Regions from separate parts of the Furfurilactobacillus rossiae genome, predicted to be linked through region 2. Evidence: riboswitches for the same ligand, from Rfam matches in the RefSeq annotation. Region 2 holds a riboswitch; the other holds the start of a gene.
The links. Region 2 has a riboswitch for thiamine pyrophosphate ahead of LROSL1_RS11410 (ECF transporter S component). Riboswitches for the same ligand answer to the same signal wherever they lie in the genome.

Region 1 (8,198 bases), 940 kb from region 2:
AAACGCATCTTAATACAAAGGCATCCTGTTCCTGATTTCTGGGAACAGGATGCCTTTGTATTTCATGTTGATTCTTAATAAGACTTTTATGGACCCGAACAGATTCGAACTGTCGACCTCCTACATGCGAAGCAGGCGCTCTCCCAACTGAGCTACGGGCCCAAAATAACAGCCATCTCTGCTGTTATTTCACTGTCAAGCATAGCACAACTTAGTAACACCGCAATCTACCAGTCTACTTTTTTTCAGCAGGTTGGTCTGTTGACTGTGTCGCGGCCAATTGTGCATTGGCTGCTTTTTGTTTAGCGATCGTTACACGTCGGTAAATAGCCAAAAAAGCAAAGTCAAAAATCAACATGATAACCACGCCTAAGATAAATGAACCGTCAAATGGTATTGGCAGTAGCCAGCCAATAATTCCGCCAACAAGAACGCCTAAAGTAAGCATTACCACCGCAATATTTGTCGGCATTGCCGGATTTATTGGTTTAGGTCTGTTTTTCATTTCACTGCCTCCAAACGATTTTATAAACGTCACTTAGTGTAGCGATTTTCACAGAGTGTTGCAAGCGTTGACCCACGTTCATAAACAAGGCTCAAGATTTGCTTGAAAAGGCTTGTCGAATAGCAGTTGCGGCGGCTTTTATATTTGTGGCTCTCGTTAATAAACTAATTACCGCAGCACCTGCCGCACCGGTGGCCTTAATCTCATTAAGGTTAGTCAGACTAATGCCACCAATCGCGACAATGGGCTTTACCGATGCACTAACGAGTTTTGTCAGCCCGTCGGTGCCAACAGCTGGATCTGCGTCAGCTTTGGAAATGGTTGGAAAAATCGGTCCACTACCAATATAGTCAACGGCAGTGAGCACATTAGCCTTGCGAATCTGAGCAAGTGTGTGACATGAGTAACCAATAATCATGTCTGGTACTTCGTCTATAACCTTGGCAATTGCTTCATCTGATTGCCCAACATGGACACCATCAGCTTCAAGACGTTTTGCTAGTGCAAAATCGTCATCAACAATAAACGGAATCTTAGCTTGTTTGCATAATTCTCTTAATATGCTGCCCAATTTTAGTTTGGCGTCACCAGAAAGTGCGTGGGGACCCTTCTCACGATATTGAAAAGCCGTGATACCGCCGGCAATGGCCGTCTCTAAAACTTCTGGCAGTTGGCGGCCATCAACCATGTCCTGAGAGCCCGCAACAAAATAGGCTGCTAATTGTTCTTTCTGAAATTTCATCGTTCGTTTATTCCTCCGACACCACAGCCCAGTGATTAAGCGGACCATGACCGTGGCCCACTTTGATGCCTTGTGCAATCGTCGCACTTACATAGGCTTTGCCCGTCCGAATGGCCGTTTCAATGTCGCTACCCTTGGCTAATTCTGCAGTGATGCAGGCAGATAGCGTGTCGCCGGTACCGTGCGTATTGTGTGTATCAAAGCGCGGACTTCTCAGCCAAAACGACCGTCCGTTTTCAAGCAAAACAAAATCACTGGCCGTTGTCGGATCCGCCTCGTGACCGCCTTTGACCATCACGTTTTTGGCCCCCATCGCCTGTAATTGTTGTCCGGCGCGCTGCATGTCAGCATCATTTTCAATGGTTAACCCTGTTAGTGCCTCAGCTTCAGGAAGGTTCGGCGTCACAATGGTGGCTAACGGAATTAGTTCTTTTTTAACGGTATCAATAGCGTCTTCGGCCAATAATGGTGCACCACCTTTAGCGATCATCACTGGATCAACCGTGAGTGGACCAAAGTCATAACGGGTAAGATTTTCAACAACATTATGGACACGGATAGAGTCAGCGAGCATGCCAGTCTTACAAGCCTTGATGGCCAGATCAGCATCTAACGAAGCAAACTGTTCGTCAATAATTTTGGTTGGCAAAGCCATGAAGTCCTGCACACCCAAGGTATTTTGGGCTGTAATAGCCACCAAAACCGTCGTTGCAAAAACGTGTCGTTCTTGAATTGTTTTTAAATCGGCCTGCATGCCTGCCCCACCGCCAGAATCAGAACCTGCAATGGAAAGAGCCTGTGGAAATTGTGATGTCATCTGTTCTGTCATTATTCATCTACGACCTTATCTTTAAGATATGACGATAGCGTTTCCGCTGTCACTTGACTAAAACTATCCATCAAGGCGATACCAAACGAACCAGGCTGCATAAGTGTTAGATCAGCTTGGTTAACTGCCCATTGACCGGTTGCACCAAAAATGGCAGTACCAGTCACTGCGGCTGTCATCGCATTGGGCTCCACTGCTAAGTATGCAGCTAAAACGCTGCTAAGCATGTCTCCTGAACCAACGTGCGTCGCAAATAATGGTGTTCCGACATGAAGACTGACTGTCTGCTGACCATCGCTGATCCAATCGACAGCTCCGGTCATCACAGCAACACAATGATAATGCAGTGCCACAGCCTGAATAATGCGTTTAGGATCAGACACAGCACCCGTAGCGTCAATTCCCTTACTGTTAGATAAATCTCCTGACAATGCTGCCATTTCTCCTGCGTTTGCTCGAATAACTGTTGGTTGGATATTGGCTATTAGTCGATCAAACTGTTGGCGGCGGCTTGGTAACCCAACCGCTACCGGATCGATCACAACCGGCCGTTGATGCTGATTGGCCAGGCTGCCAACAGTCACCATTTGGCCAATTTGATCAGGCGTCCAAGTACCTAAATTTAACGCAACTGCGCCAGCAATCCCCACCAAATCGCCGGCCTCTTCCTTAGCTTTTGACATAATGGGAGAAGCACCGATAGCGTTAACGGCGTTTGCCACTTCCGCAATCGTGACACTGTTAGCAACAGTAAAGACAACAGGGTTAGTTTTCCGGATGGTTTCCAATAAAGACAAGTTCATTGTGATCCTCCAATTCGATAATGGTGTCAAACAGTAACTAATATTGATGATGCTGATCAGAAACTCAATAAATAGACAGCGACGTTAAACGGCAACAAAAAAGGCACTGAACCATAGGAAAAAGGTTCAGTGCCTAAAAAACAATCACACACTGGCCACTTTCCTTCGCAAGTCTCAACTTACAGGTTCGAAGGGTCCGATATCTATCGTCTCAGTTCAGCAATTGCCGAACACCCCTAGTGGAATAGTTTACGTGACATTATTTTAGCATACTCGGTATTCTAATTAGAAGTAAGATTACGTTTATTAACATTAGTCAGTTGTTTTTGAGATCGGTTCAGCTGTCTTCCATTTCTTATCAATAAAGGCTTCACGGCCGCCACTCTCCTGCATTGCATAACGCAACGGATTCTTTTTATAGAAATCCTGATGGTAATCTTCCGCCGGATAAAACGGTTTGGCATCTTCAATTTGCGTCACAATTGGTGCATCAAAACGACCGGATTCAGCTAGTGCCTTTTTGGAAGCCTCTGCAATTCGACGTTGTGTCTCATCTTTGACAAAAATAACGGGACGATAACTATCACCACGATCCTGGAATTGACCCATCGCATCTGTGGGGTCCGTTTGTTGCCAATAGATTTGAACCAGTTTGTCGTAGGACATTACTTCTGGGTCAAACCAAATTTTAACTGCTTCTGTATGCCCAGTTGTATGGCTACATACCTGTTCATATGTTGGATTAGGCACATGTCCACCGGTATAACCTGATACCACCTTATTGATGCCAGCTACCGTTTCAAACGGCTTGACCATACACCAAAAACAACCACCTGCAAAAATTGCCGTCTCTTCTGCCATTTAATGCGCCTCCATCACTATTATTAAACCTGCTTAACGTTTGGGAACAGTTTAGCATATTTTTCGTAACCATTGCGTGTCAATTCGTCTGCCGGAATAAACTTCAGAGCCGCCGAGTTAATGCAGTAGCGAAGTCCGCCCTCTGTTTGAGGTCCGTCCGTGAACACGTGACCCAAGTGAGAATCCGCTTCCTTACTGCGGACTTCTGTTCTTTCCATGCCCAATGATTGGTCACGATGCTCCGCTAACGTTCCTTTCGTTATCGGATGTGTGAATGACGGCCAGCCACAACCGGCATCATATTTATCCGTTGAGGAAAATAACGGTTCACCACTGACAATATCAACGTAAATGCCATCTTGATAGAAGGCGTCATACTTACCAGAAAACGGCCGTTCGGTGGCGGCTTCCTGGGTAACGGCGTATGCTTCTGGACTTAATCTATCAATGTTTGCTTGTTTGTCTTTTGCCAATTGTCAGGTCTCCTTCTCCTTGTAAATCAACATTGCCGGGTGCTGATGATGTTTGTGCGACTATTCTGCTGTTGAACCAGACATCACCCTGATTTGAACGTTTGGATCCAGCTGTTCACTATCACCAGTTAGTTGTAAGGTGTTAAATGTTGTATTTTCTGTTAATTGCATGTGTTCGGACATATAAGTCTTACTGTAGCCTTTTACAGCCACAGGGCCTAGATCTGAATCAATCATAGCGTCATAGTCCGGTGTCAGTGCATCCTTGTCGACAATGATCAGATCAAACGACGTATCCAGTGAGCAATAGCCGACGTTTGAAAACGGCCCGACACCATCGTCAAAACTGAGTAATAAACGTTGATTCGGGCCCATAACGGCCGCAATTTTAGTTTTAGCATCTGATGACATGGATAATTTCATAGTGACCCTCCTTATAGATCAAAAGAATGTATCTCGTACACAATTAAATTGTGTCTTGCGTACTTAACGATACCTTTATTCTCCGCAAAATAGAGAATAACGCAAGCATTCTGCTCAAACCGAAAAGAACAGTATCTCTATCACTTTGCATTTGTCTTAGGAAACAGCTGTGACATAAGTCCGATTTGAGAACGAACATTAACATAAAACTCGGGATAACTTATTCCTGATAAACACTTGACTTTAGGTAGAAAAACTGACCTATTCCCTGGCTTGGGGAATGGGTCAGTTTTGGATTAAGCGGCATTCTCAGGACTTTGGAGCGTAATATTTCTCACACTATTATGTCGCTCATATTAGTTTGACCGTGCTGATTGACTGGCTGATGCATCAACAACAACCTCAACGTTATCATCGATCTGTTCACCCTCGTCAGATAGCTTAATTGTGTGCATAAGGCGGTTAAACGTCGCATGCAACTGTTTACCAAGGAATCGACCAGAATAGTCTTTATAGCGCACAGAGCCTAAATTAGAGGGAATCAATGCTTGATAATCATCGACATTTGCATCTTTGCCCACAACTACGAGCTGAAACGACACTTGGAGTGCTACCAGACCATGGTGTGAGTACGGGCCGACACCATCATCGTAGCTTAATAATAATTGATTTTCATCGATAAGTAAGGGCTTTAATTGAGCCACAACTTCGTCATCAAACGTTAATTCGTGTTCTTCTGCCATTGTTAACGCCTCCATTCAGTTTCTTATACGTATATTATTCGCTGTGGGCTGATGTGAGACAACTATTTATACTTATTATCCGTAGTGGCTCGATAAAAAAAACGTCTACATACACTGTAAACGTCTTTATTAAATCGCTTATTTAAATTGGTCTTGCAATGGTGGAACCACTTGTTTCTTACGTGAAACAACACCTGGTAAACTGGCCGTGTTATTGGTTAACGTTGTGTTAAACGCCTTTTCAACAACATCAGTTGGTTCGCCCCATACTAACAAGCGCGAGTCGCTGTCCAAGATGTTGGTAACCAAGACAAGGAACAGGTCATAACCTTTTTCCTTAGCATCGGCTGCCATGGCTGCTTCCAGCTTGTCCTGACGAGCAAAGACTTCGTCCAAGTCAACTGTGTTGATTTGGTCAATGCGAATGTTTTTACCACCCATTTCGAATGATTTTGCATCTTGTTCGATCAATTCGGCTTCGCTCTTAGAAGATAGGTTAGTACCAGCTTTAAGTTCTTCCAAACCGTATGTCTTGTAATCAACATCAGCAATTTCAGCTAATGCAATGACAGCGGCCTTATCGTCATCCGTTGTGGTTGGTGACTTCAGTAGAAGTGTGTCTGAGATAATCGCAGACAACATCAAGCCAGCCAATTGTGCCGGAATTTCAATTTTGTATTCATCAAACATCTTCATCAGAATCGTACTTGTACAACCAACTGGTTCTGCACGATAGAAAAGTGGTGATGAGGTTGAGAAGTTGGCGATGCGGTGATGGTCAACAACGTGGGTAACTGTAACATCTTCAATGTCAGAAACACTTTGTTGATGTTCGTTATGGTCAACTAACATAACTGAATCAACTTCGTCACTGGCCTTAGTGATCACCCGTGGTGTTGGTTCGTCAAAGTAGTTTAAAACAAATTGTGTTTCTTCGTTTGGTTCGCCTAAAGCAACTGCTTCAGTATCATACCCAAGTTTGTTTTGTAAGTATGAATATGCCTTTGCAGCAACAATTGCGTCAGTGTCAGGGCTTTGGTGTCCAAAAACCAATTCCTTACTCATTAATCTTTTGCTCCTTCGTCATGGTGGTTAACACCATATTTTTGATCATGAATTTGAGTCAGCCGCGAAATGTAATCATCGGCTTCCAAGTATGAATCAAACGCATCGAGTAAACGACCCACACGAGGAATCTCATCTTTATCTTTACGGAAAACGAACGCTAAGTCAAATTTAATTCCAGGTTCAAACTGAGCAGCGTGTAAATTGCTGTCAGCTCCCATAGCAATAATATAACTATTTGGCAGTGCTGTGTAGGCCCCAGTTTCAGCACTGAATTGATAAATTTGATCAGGCGTTGTGAAACGGGCTACCGCATTAGGTAAGTCAACCATGGCGTTTTTGTAATTTTCACGTAAAACCTGGTCTAAATAATATTCACGTGGGTATGTGACCCAGACATTGTTAAGGGTATCTTTCAAACGAATTTTTTTTCGTTTAGCCATTTTTTCATCGTTATGAATGAACAATAGATCTTCAGTGATGATTTTCTTTGAACGGTATGGCTTCCAGTTTTTAATGCTGTCATCTGGCAAATACATAATCGCTAGATCAATGCGATTGTTCTCCAAGCGATCCCAGATTTCCTTCCGCGTCAACATGTGGAAGTTGATGGTAACGTCAGGGTTTTCTTTGTAGTACTGAATGGCAAAATCTTCGAACACAGAATATTCAACGGAAGCTAATAGTCCGATGTTGATTTCGCCAGATTCAGCAGACGTTGATTGCTGAATCTCATCTGTTGCTTGGTTCAATACTTCATAAATTTCGTGTGTTGCACTAAGCATGGTGTTACCAGCTTCTGACAAACGTAATTTTTTTCCGACTGAATAAAATAATGGTGCGCCCACTGTTCGTTCAAGTTTTTTAATTTGTTGCGTTAATGCAGGCTGTGTAATCCCAAGAATTTGGGCTGCCTGTGTATAATTCATTGTTTCTGCCAGTTGTAAAAAGTAGGTCAATGTTTTCGAAGAAAAGATAGTCTCCTGTTTGCTTTTCATTATCCAGCCGCCTTTCAAATTGATCATCTATTATAAACAAAATCTTTTCGATACGATAATTGTACGCAATAGAAGTCTGTTTACGCAAGCATTAAAACTGAATTCATCATTATTTTTAAATAATGCAAAATGATTTTATGTGTTTGTCCTGCAGTCATATTGGTACAGTGATAATCATACGCACTCCGATTCACTAATGCAATGGGAATGCTTGCTCGCAAATCCTATAATGGAACGCAAAAAGCATAATGGCCGTTAACTTTTGAGTCAACGAATCATTATGCTTAATTTTCGGTGGTATAGCTAGTTGATAAGCCGCCTGTTGTTTTTTTAGGCTAATTAAGAATTAGTGTCTGTTCCTTATGCCGCAGTGATGTCGGCACACCTTCAGTATCAATATCAATCACAAATGAGCCATTTGAATAACGTGCATTACGTTCATGTTCAGCAGGCAAAATGTCATGACGAATACCACGGCTTGTAACCACTTCAACTGGGGCCACACTGTCATGAGCAACCGCAATAAAAGCAACGATTTCATGCGGGTTAGCCTTGAGCTCCCGCAGGCATAGAACACCTTTACGAGCACGACTTGTAACCGGCACTTCACTAATGGCCATTTTCTTCAAGGCACCGCGCTGAGTAACAATGATGGCATCATCGGAGTCTTTAACCAGTTGCATATTGACAACAATGTCATCGCCACGCAGATCCATCGACTTGGCACCACTGGTTCGTGCACCATTGGTTGGTACT
Region 2 (8,198 bases):
GTCGCTTGGAAGCTGATTGAAAGGGCCTGAAACTAGATGATAACTTCTAATATGATGTTTTTAATTTTACTAATGATATTTCTTCTAACGTTCTACATGTTGGAAGTAGTTCTTGAAAATCATAGAATAGCTAATTTCCTTCATGAAAAGAGAATTTACAATGTAAAGGTTAATGCGTACAGGAGAAAACTAGGTAGAGATTCAAGGTCATCAAAAAGGCTAGCAATTTTGGCGGCAATGTCTGTAGTTCTAGTTTTAATTAGCTTCGTGGTTTCAGTGTGGCTTGTTTTTTTCAATTCTTTTGTTGACGTTCAATTTTTAATCAATTTTCTTCAGTCTGTAAACGTAATAGCTGTATTGACTATGCTGAGTATCTATTTTGCAAATCAGTATCAATTTCATTACAAGGTAAAACAGCTTAATACAAAAAATGAAGAAAAAGAATATCGATTGACTGGAAGGTTTATCTCGCTCAAATTAGTTTTCTATGTTTTGTGGCTAGCAGTTTTATTTGGTTGTTGGCGATACTTTTTCAGTTAATCCATGGCCTAACCGTTGAAAAGTACGTGCTGGGTTTAAATGATGAATCGTCATTAACGACATTCATACTTTTGATTTGGAAGTGATCTTAATGATATACATATACTTAAGTCTTTTTATATTAGCAATGGCATTTGCTATTACATGGAATGCTATTTTTTATGTGAACCGTCGAAAGACAAGAATAGAATTTGCTCGATTTGCAAAGATGCAAAACCTAACATCCGCATTGAGTTACAAAAAATATGATCGACAAGCGATATCTAAAATATTCACTAATGTTAAAAAAATGCCTGTCTATTTTTTAATATCGATATTTATAGTGCTTATACTTGCATTGATTTCAGCAACATTTCTCTTCAGTTCTCCATTTTGGTTTGGAATATGTTTGTTAATTATTGATGTATCAATGATGTTTGGCGCCATTTGTGAATGGATGATACAGATGGAAAGCGTCCGTGCAAAAGTGGAATATAATCGTCAACATAGTGGTGAGCCAGATATATTCGTTCCTCAAACGGCTCAATTGATTTCTAAAGGTTGGGTATTGATTTTACCGGTTTTGGCAGCAATATCGTTGGGCATCGACATCTTTCTGCTTTTTATGAGTATTCCGTATTAACGCGGCAACCGTGAAAACGTCAAGGCCGGGTTAAAACGTTAGTTATCATTCAAATCAGCGATTCCCTGATTTTCGATTTGTAAGCATTTGCGCAGTGGGATAGAAGGAGTCTTGACACATGGTTTTAGCTGTCATACAAATGGCCGTAATTCTAACTTTAGTGGTATCTCAGCTGATAGAACAAAGAAAGCGCAAAAAAAATGAGGAAACTCATGGACTAAAACGGCAAACGACGTATGCATATTACAGGTTGCTAAAAAGGAAACTTCCAGACAAAACCTCAAGATGGTTACGCTTTATTTTCGTATTTTGTGGTGTTGCCGGCATAGCCTTTATTGCTATCAATTGGATTTTAATGATTACCAATGTTGCTTGGGGTCTGGGCCGTGCAATGCTCACTTTTGGTGACGTGTTTTTCCTGTTTGCTTTCTTGCTCATCTATTGTGGGTATCGTTTGCACGCGGTGAAATACATTAGACAACACGAAAACAACGCTTCCAAAACTTTTTTCTTCACAGTCAAGCCAGAGCAAATTTTGATCGAGATGATCTTTTATATCTTTTTTTTGCTTCCCCCATTAGTGTTGATTGCACTCCAAGTTGTCGATTTCCTGAATTAAACGAACTTAGGCTTAAAAAGATAAAATGTCCGCAGAAAAAGAGGGATAAAATCGAATATTTTAATTTTCTCGTGATTAATGCTCTAGTGGTGGCACTCTATCTGTTTCTTTGGGTAGCCATCGACCAACATTTGATCAGTCAGCACAATCGTAAACACAAAGCTCAAAAACAAACTGTGCGAGAATACTACAAGAAAATAAAGACGCTTGCTCCTCGACCAGTGTTTTCAATGTTTAGTAGACTGGCAAAGGTTTTAAGGATTTTGCTTGTTTTGTCAGTGGCAGTTGGCTTCCTTTTGCTTGACGCGCCGATGTCTGTACTTGTGGTGTGGGGATTATCAATTAATCTATTACTAATCGCGTATTTTGTAATCAGCTGGATAAACAGAACAAGGTTACGTAAAGCTGCAAGTACTATAACCACCGAGAGTATCTTTATTGAACCAGAAGCGTTGATTACAGCAGAATTCTTGGGAGAGATTGTGATTATCGTCTGTTTTTCGATTCTTATTCTGGCCTATTGATACGGTCAAAAATTTATTGTTAGTTTGAAAGACAGTGAGGTTTCACGAAAATTGAGCACCATGAACATCAGCGAGAGTTGGTGTTCATGGTGCTCTTTTTACATAGAAAAAGGCCACTTTGTTTTCAAAGTAGTAAGGCATTTAAGCTAACTGATACTTAGTCCCACGGGATCGACCAGACATTTTAACCGAGTGAGCATCAACGAGTTGCCTCAGTGTACGTTCAATCGTTTTCTGACTGTATTGAGGGACTGCATTCATAATTTGCTGCTTGTTAATGGGGATGAGTGCTTCTTGAAGAGCATTCATCACTAGTAATTGTGGCGTGAGGCGTTTGGGCTTAGTGGTTGAACGTGAATCGCGTTTAGGTGTGATTTTTTCGAAGTCAGTTGGTAAGGGCGTTAGCCGATCGTGAAAATCTCGATATGTCTGGAGAACAACACTCAGGAAAAAATTGATAAAGGGACCATAATTATTGCTATTCTCCGACCAACCAACGGTCCTCTCTTGCAAGATAGCGTAGCAAGCGTCTTTTTGTTCTTCAATTAATTTTTCCAAACTGATGAATTGGCCGACTGTAAAACCAGCTCGCGATAACGTTAATAGCATCAGTAGGCGAGACATTCGACCATTACCGTCTCGAAATGGATGAATGGTCACGAAATCAAATGTAAATGCGGCGCAAAGTAATAGGACGGGCAATTTGCTTCGGTCGACCGCCTCTGAAAATTGTTGACATAATTCATCAACTAAATTTGGGGTCAAATGCGCGGCTGGTGGATTGAAACGGACAGTGGTCTCGCCATTTTCAGTGGTTTCAAGAACTTGATTATTAATATCTTTGAAATGACCGCTCCATGAATCTTCAGTGAAGCGAAAAAGGTGTTTATGAAGTGTAAGGATATTTGAAGTAGTGAGATTGATTTCTCGAAAATTGGTGTGAATGAGATTTAAAACATCTCGATAGCCTGAAATCTCAGCTTCAGATCGATTTTGTGGCGTCGTTGTTTGGGATACTATTTTTTTAAGACGTGTTTGACTGGTGTAAATGCCTTCAATTCGATTGGAAGCATCCGTACTTTCAATCTTCGCAACCTTGGTCATTCTTGTCAGGACAGCCGGATTCTTTAAACGAAGGTTGGCCATTTGACCACGAAGCTCATAAATTTGATTCATTTTATTGACCATTTCAGGGGTTAAAACGAGGTTATTGAGTGTGTCGTAATCAAATTTTTTCATAATCTCCCTTTTCTTTATCTATGTCATTTTATGCTAATTGACATCGAAAGTATGAGAAAAGACCACTGATTTTAGTGGTCTTTTCTCGTAGCGATTATGCTATTTAAGCGGACTGAATAAAATTGCCTGTAACCCAACAATACTAATCACCGTTACGACATAATTCCACCAGGGAATCCGAATAACGGTCCGGTGTGTGCGTGGGGCATTCTCGGTAAAACCGTGTGACGTCATGGCTTCAGCGAGATTCTCCGACCAGTTAAGAGCGGCGACGATTGACTTGAAAAGCAACTGTGGTGACCAGAAGTGAAGATCGATGCCACGCATTTGTGCGCTGGCACGGATGATTTTAACTTCACTGCGAATCTTTGGCACAAAGTTAAAGGCACCAAGCATGCCATAGACAAACGTTGTGGGAATGTGTGCGTTTTGCTCAAGTGAGGCTAGCGTCTTTTCTGTTGTTGTGGAGAGGGTGAATAATCCGCCAAGAAAAGCATACGCATAAATCCGCGTTGCCATTACCCAGGCAAAATGGACGCTCTGAACCGTTGAAAAGTACCGGATGGAGAACCAGATGCCGACTGCTGGAATTAAGGGAACAAGCAGCAATCGAACATAAGAGAGAAGCGGTGCACGATGCCACAACATGACCAAAACAGAAATAGCGATGATAACGACGTTTGCCCAAATGACTGAAGTGAAGGAGATTTCTACACCGACAAAGAGTACAAGACATAATAAAATTGTTGGATTCATAGGCGTGCCTCGTAACTAAGTTGATGGTTGTTCAGATGAAGATGATAGTCTGCATATTGACTGACATCAGTGAGTTGATGTGTAATCATCAACACTGTATGATGCTCTTCCGTTACAGCATGGCGTAATAGTTTAAGGATGGTGTGAGCGGAAACCAAGTCTAGCCCAGTCAGCGGTTCATCTAACAACAGTGTGGGGACATCCATAATCAACATCAGTAAGACCTGTAATTTTTTCTTTTGCCCTTCGCTTAATGAGTACACGACCTGATCATCGCGACCAGATAAATCTAGTGAAGCCAATGTCGCGTTAATACGATTTTGCGTCCAAGCTGCGGTTTGCTGATATTTAAGGCTGAGCGCAATTTCTTCCGCTACAGTAATGGTTAGAAACTGACTTGCGGCTTGTTGAAAGACGAGGGCAACGTATTGTGCGTATTTTCGAGCGCGCAATTTGCTGATTTCCTGTCCTTGCCATTGGAGAGAACCGGTGTAAGTTTGCAATTTTACCAGTGCATCAAACAGTGTTGACTTGCCCGTGCCGTTTGCGCCAGTGAGCACAACGAATTTGCCTTGGGGGATGTTCAGGCTGGCATCGTTAATGAGTGGTGCTTGGTGGCCCACTGTGAAGCCATCTAGTGTGAACTCAGGCGATAGTTCAGCGGCTGGTAGGGCAATGGGCGCAGGCTGATGTTGGCGTTGTTCAAAAGCGGCGAATCTTGTCTGTGCCTCACCGGAGTCAGCTTGATGGACTTGGTGACGTTCACCGTCAAAAATATACAGTTGATCAATGAGTGGTTCATAATCGGATAAATCGTGATCTGCGACAATGATTGTTTTGTGGTATTTTTTCACTAATGTGGTCAGTTGCGTTAACAGAAATAAACGGGCATCTGGGTCAATGTTAGCAAACGGCTCATCTAGTAAGATGACCTCAGCGTTCAGCGCAACAATCACAGCTAGGGAGACCTTTTGTTGCTCTCCACCGGATAATGAGGTGAACTTTCGGTCAGCGAAATCCGTGACGCCAGCAAAATCCAGTGCGTCATTAACCTGAGCGTCCATTTTATCAGCGGGAACTTGCAAATTCTCGAGTGTAAAAATTAACTCATTGCGTGGCGTTTCCATCGCAAATTGTTGACTGGGATTTTGAAACATCATCGCTACGAGTTGAGCACGTTTGGAAGCTGGCAAATCTACTACCGGCTGATCATTAACCGTGATAGTTCCGGTCGCTTCGCCCATAAATGCGGGATATAATCCGGCAATCAGTTTGAGCAGCGTGGATTTCCCAGTGCCAGACGGCCCCGTCAACAGGTTAAAGGTACCGCCATCAAACGCTAAGTTTTGGTGCTCGATGACAGGCGGTAATGTGGGTTCATAGTGAAATGTAACATCGTTCAAATTAATCTTTGACATGCAGACAAGCTCTTTTTCTTAAGAATTAGCGGTGCTTATTAAGCGTGACGACGGTCCAATAAATGTGACCGGTCAAGCAACTTTGTGACTGCAGAAACCAGCAGGGCGCCGAAGACCCACATGGAAATGAAGCGGGTGATGAACAAGGCGACAATCATCCACGGGTGATAAGCGGCGTAACCGGAACGGACCAAGTCCCAAGCAAACGTCACGATCGCGGTCGTCAGGGCAGATAGCGATAAACTCGCCATGTCATAACGGCGGTACAGGGTGAACGTAAATCCAAGTTCCGACCCGAAACCTTGAACAAAACCAGAAATCAGTGTACTTGGGCCCCATTGACCCCCGATAATGGCTTCAACGGCTGAGGCGAGAAGCTCGCCAATCGTTGCTGCACCAACCTTTTGCAACATGAATGCTGCCAGCGGACCGGCCATCGTCCACAGGCCCAACAGAATGTCGTTTGCAAACGGCGCCATACCAAGTGGCGTTAGGGCTAGTGTCAGTCCGTTGTACAGAAAGCCTGTGACAAAGAAAATAATCCCCATAAAAATGGATGTAATGGTGATCAAAATGACATCGCGTAAATGCCACCGGTTAGAATGTGCTGCTTTTTGTTGCATTGCCTTTCCCTCCGTGTTGAGGATGCTGCTTGCCCGCAAAATAACCCGATGATTGCAAAAAAAGACCTCTCACAATCGTCGAGCCTGATGTGAGAGGTCGTATTTCCGTATTGAAAATAACCCGTTTTTACACGGATTCCGGTTACGTATCTCCCTTCGCCGGTATTAACCGGATCAGGTTCAATGGGTTTTATCTCAGCCAAATGGCACCCCAGATATAATGTTATTACGCAATTATCTTAGCTGAAACCGGTTCATATTTCAAATGAAACCTTAGTGAGAAGTCAGCGACCGACGTTTAAAAATACGCTTAAGTTTAGTCAGCAAACAAACGTAGCTCTTAATTAGCGTGAGCGGCGAACGGCTAAAATGGCTCCACCGATGATTGGCACAATAATGATGCCGGCAATCATTTCCGCAATTCCATTGACGCCAACCAGTGATAATAAAATCCACGTGAAGGTGCCACTGTGCGGAATACCAGGAAAGTAGATGTGGAACATTACGATGGTAATCCATGAGAAAATAACAACTAACGCCGTATTGGTAAATGAAGCCATGAAGCCTGACAAAGTTAATGCCCAACCACGATGTTGTCGTTTGACCGCCAATTCTTGAAAAATGTACCCAACGACGATTCCAATCATTACTCGTGGCAAAATCGCGGTGACAGGATTACGAAATAGGAAGGCACCAAGGTTGTAGACTGTCGTCCAAGCCTGAATGAGTGACGCTAGACCCCAGACGCCACCGATAAGGCCGCCCCACCATGGGCCCATGACAATTGCGGCAATCGCGACGGTAAATTGAATGATTGAAATTTGAATGCCCAGTGCAGTGAGTCCCAAGGGAATGTAACCTAAAAAGGGTACCAAAACCTGAACAATGATAATCGCAATAAACAACGCAGCCAACACAAGGTTGCGGGTATTTGTGCTTGAACTTGATTTCATATGGTTAGCCTCTCGGATAAAAGTTTAGTCCTCAATCGTGGATGAACAGTCTAGTCGAGCAGGACACGAATGCCCATGACGATGTTATAAAACCACAATACTAATGACGCAAGACCAAATGCTCCGATAAAAAGGAGTGTTAACCAACCCATCCCAGCGTTTGGTCCGATGGTTAGTCCGTAAACAGCCACGAAGAAGAAAATTCCGAAAGCCATCAATGTTGGCAATAACTGTGTCCAGAAGGCACGTGCGGCATGTGTTGTTACATCGCGTTGTCCAGCGGCTGCAATCCAAACGACTAGTGGAAATAAAACGGGTAGAAATAGAATGCTTAGGTAACTGAGGGCACTTAAAATTTTATGTGTCATGATACCTCTCCTGTATTGATAAAATTAATACTTTTATTTTACGCTATCCCGTTTGATCACGCCAAAAGTTTTGTTCAGAATCGGCCGTCTACGAGATAGTGTGAACGGTTGTCGATATTGATACGCTCCGCCGTGGGACCGTCCGCAACCTAAATTCGGGCACACTCCCGAATTAACGTTACTTTCACGGCTCGGTATCAATATTAACGCCTATGTCTAACGTGATCGAAATTTCCGCATGAACAGCATTTACTCTCAAACGATGTTTTGTACGCATTATTTCATTGGTATTTTAGCGCTTCACTAGTGGAGTGAAGCTGATTGAAAACAGAGTTCCGTGTCGACAACACTTAGCGGCATGAACTGGGCCGCTTAGTGTTGTGGGACGACTTCTGAGACGAACTGTGGCTCAGAATCGAAGGTGAAAACTGCTGGTTTTGCAGGTTGAACCTGGTCCCATGGAACGGCGATTCCAATCGGCGTAAGGGCAGTGATCTGTTTAAAGCTACAGGTTCACAGGAAGATGTGTGAGACAA

Region 1: it holds a riboswitch for thiamine pyrophosphate, as region 2 does, so the genes downstream of both, thiM (hydroxyethylthiazole kinase) here and LROSL1_RS11410 (ECF transporter S component) in region 2, are expected to answer to the same signal.

What each region holds. Positions count from the first base shown of each region.
Region 1 is NZ_CP040586.1:1,407,743-1,415,940, forward strand. It holds tRNA gene LROSL1_RS06715 (tRNA-Ala) at 90-162, opposite strand; gene LROSL1_RS06720 (hypothetical protein) at 236-505, opposite strand; gene thiE (thiamine phosphate synthase) at 597-1,247, opposite strand; gene thiD (bifunctional hydroxymethylpyrimidine kinase/phosphomethylpyrimidine kinase) at 1,255-2,064, opposite strand; gene thiM (hydroxyethylthiazole kinase) at 2,076-2,879, opposite strand; TPP riboswitch at 3,023-3,127, opposite strand; gene msrA (peptide-methionine (S)-S-oxide reductase MsrA) at 3,192-3,740, opposite strand; gene msrB (peptide-methionine (R)-S-oxide reductase MsrB) at 3,764-4,213, opposite strand; gene LROSL1_RS06750 (iron-sulfur cluster biosynthesis family protein) at 4,274-4,636, opposite strand; gene LROSL1_RS06755 (iron-sulfur cluster biosynthesis family protein) at 4,993-5,379, opposite strand; gene LROSL1_RS06760 (manganese-dependent inorganic pyrophosphatase) at 5,518-6,444, opposite strand; gene LROSL1_RS06765 (LysR family transcriptional regulator) at 6,444-7,442, opposite strand; gene parC (DNA topoisomerase IV subunit A) at 7,778-8,198, opposite strand, start outside.
Region 2 is NZ_CP040586.1:2,351,376-2,359,573, reverse strand. It holds gene LROSL1_RS11435 (hypothetical protein) at 632-1,162, shown strand; gene LROSL1_RS11430 (hypothetical protein) at 1,281-1,781, shown strand; gene LROSL1_RS11425 (Fic family protein) at 2,447-3,544, opposite strand; gene LROSL1_RS11420 (energy-coupling factor transporter transmembrane component T family protein) at 3,644-4,300, opposite strand; gene LROSL1_RS11415 (ABC transporter ATP-binding protein) at 4,297-5,718, opposite strand; gene LROSL1_RS11410 (ECF transporter S component) at 5,757-6,341, opposite strand; TPP riboswitch at 6,476-6,565, opposite strand; gene LROSL1_RS11405 (ECF transporter S component) at 6,686-7,294, opposite strand; gene LROSL1_RS11400 (DUF4870 domain-containing protein) at 7,345-7,662, opposite strand.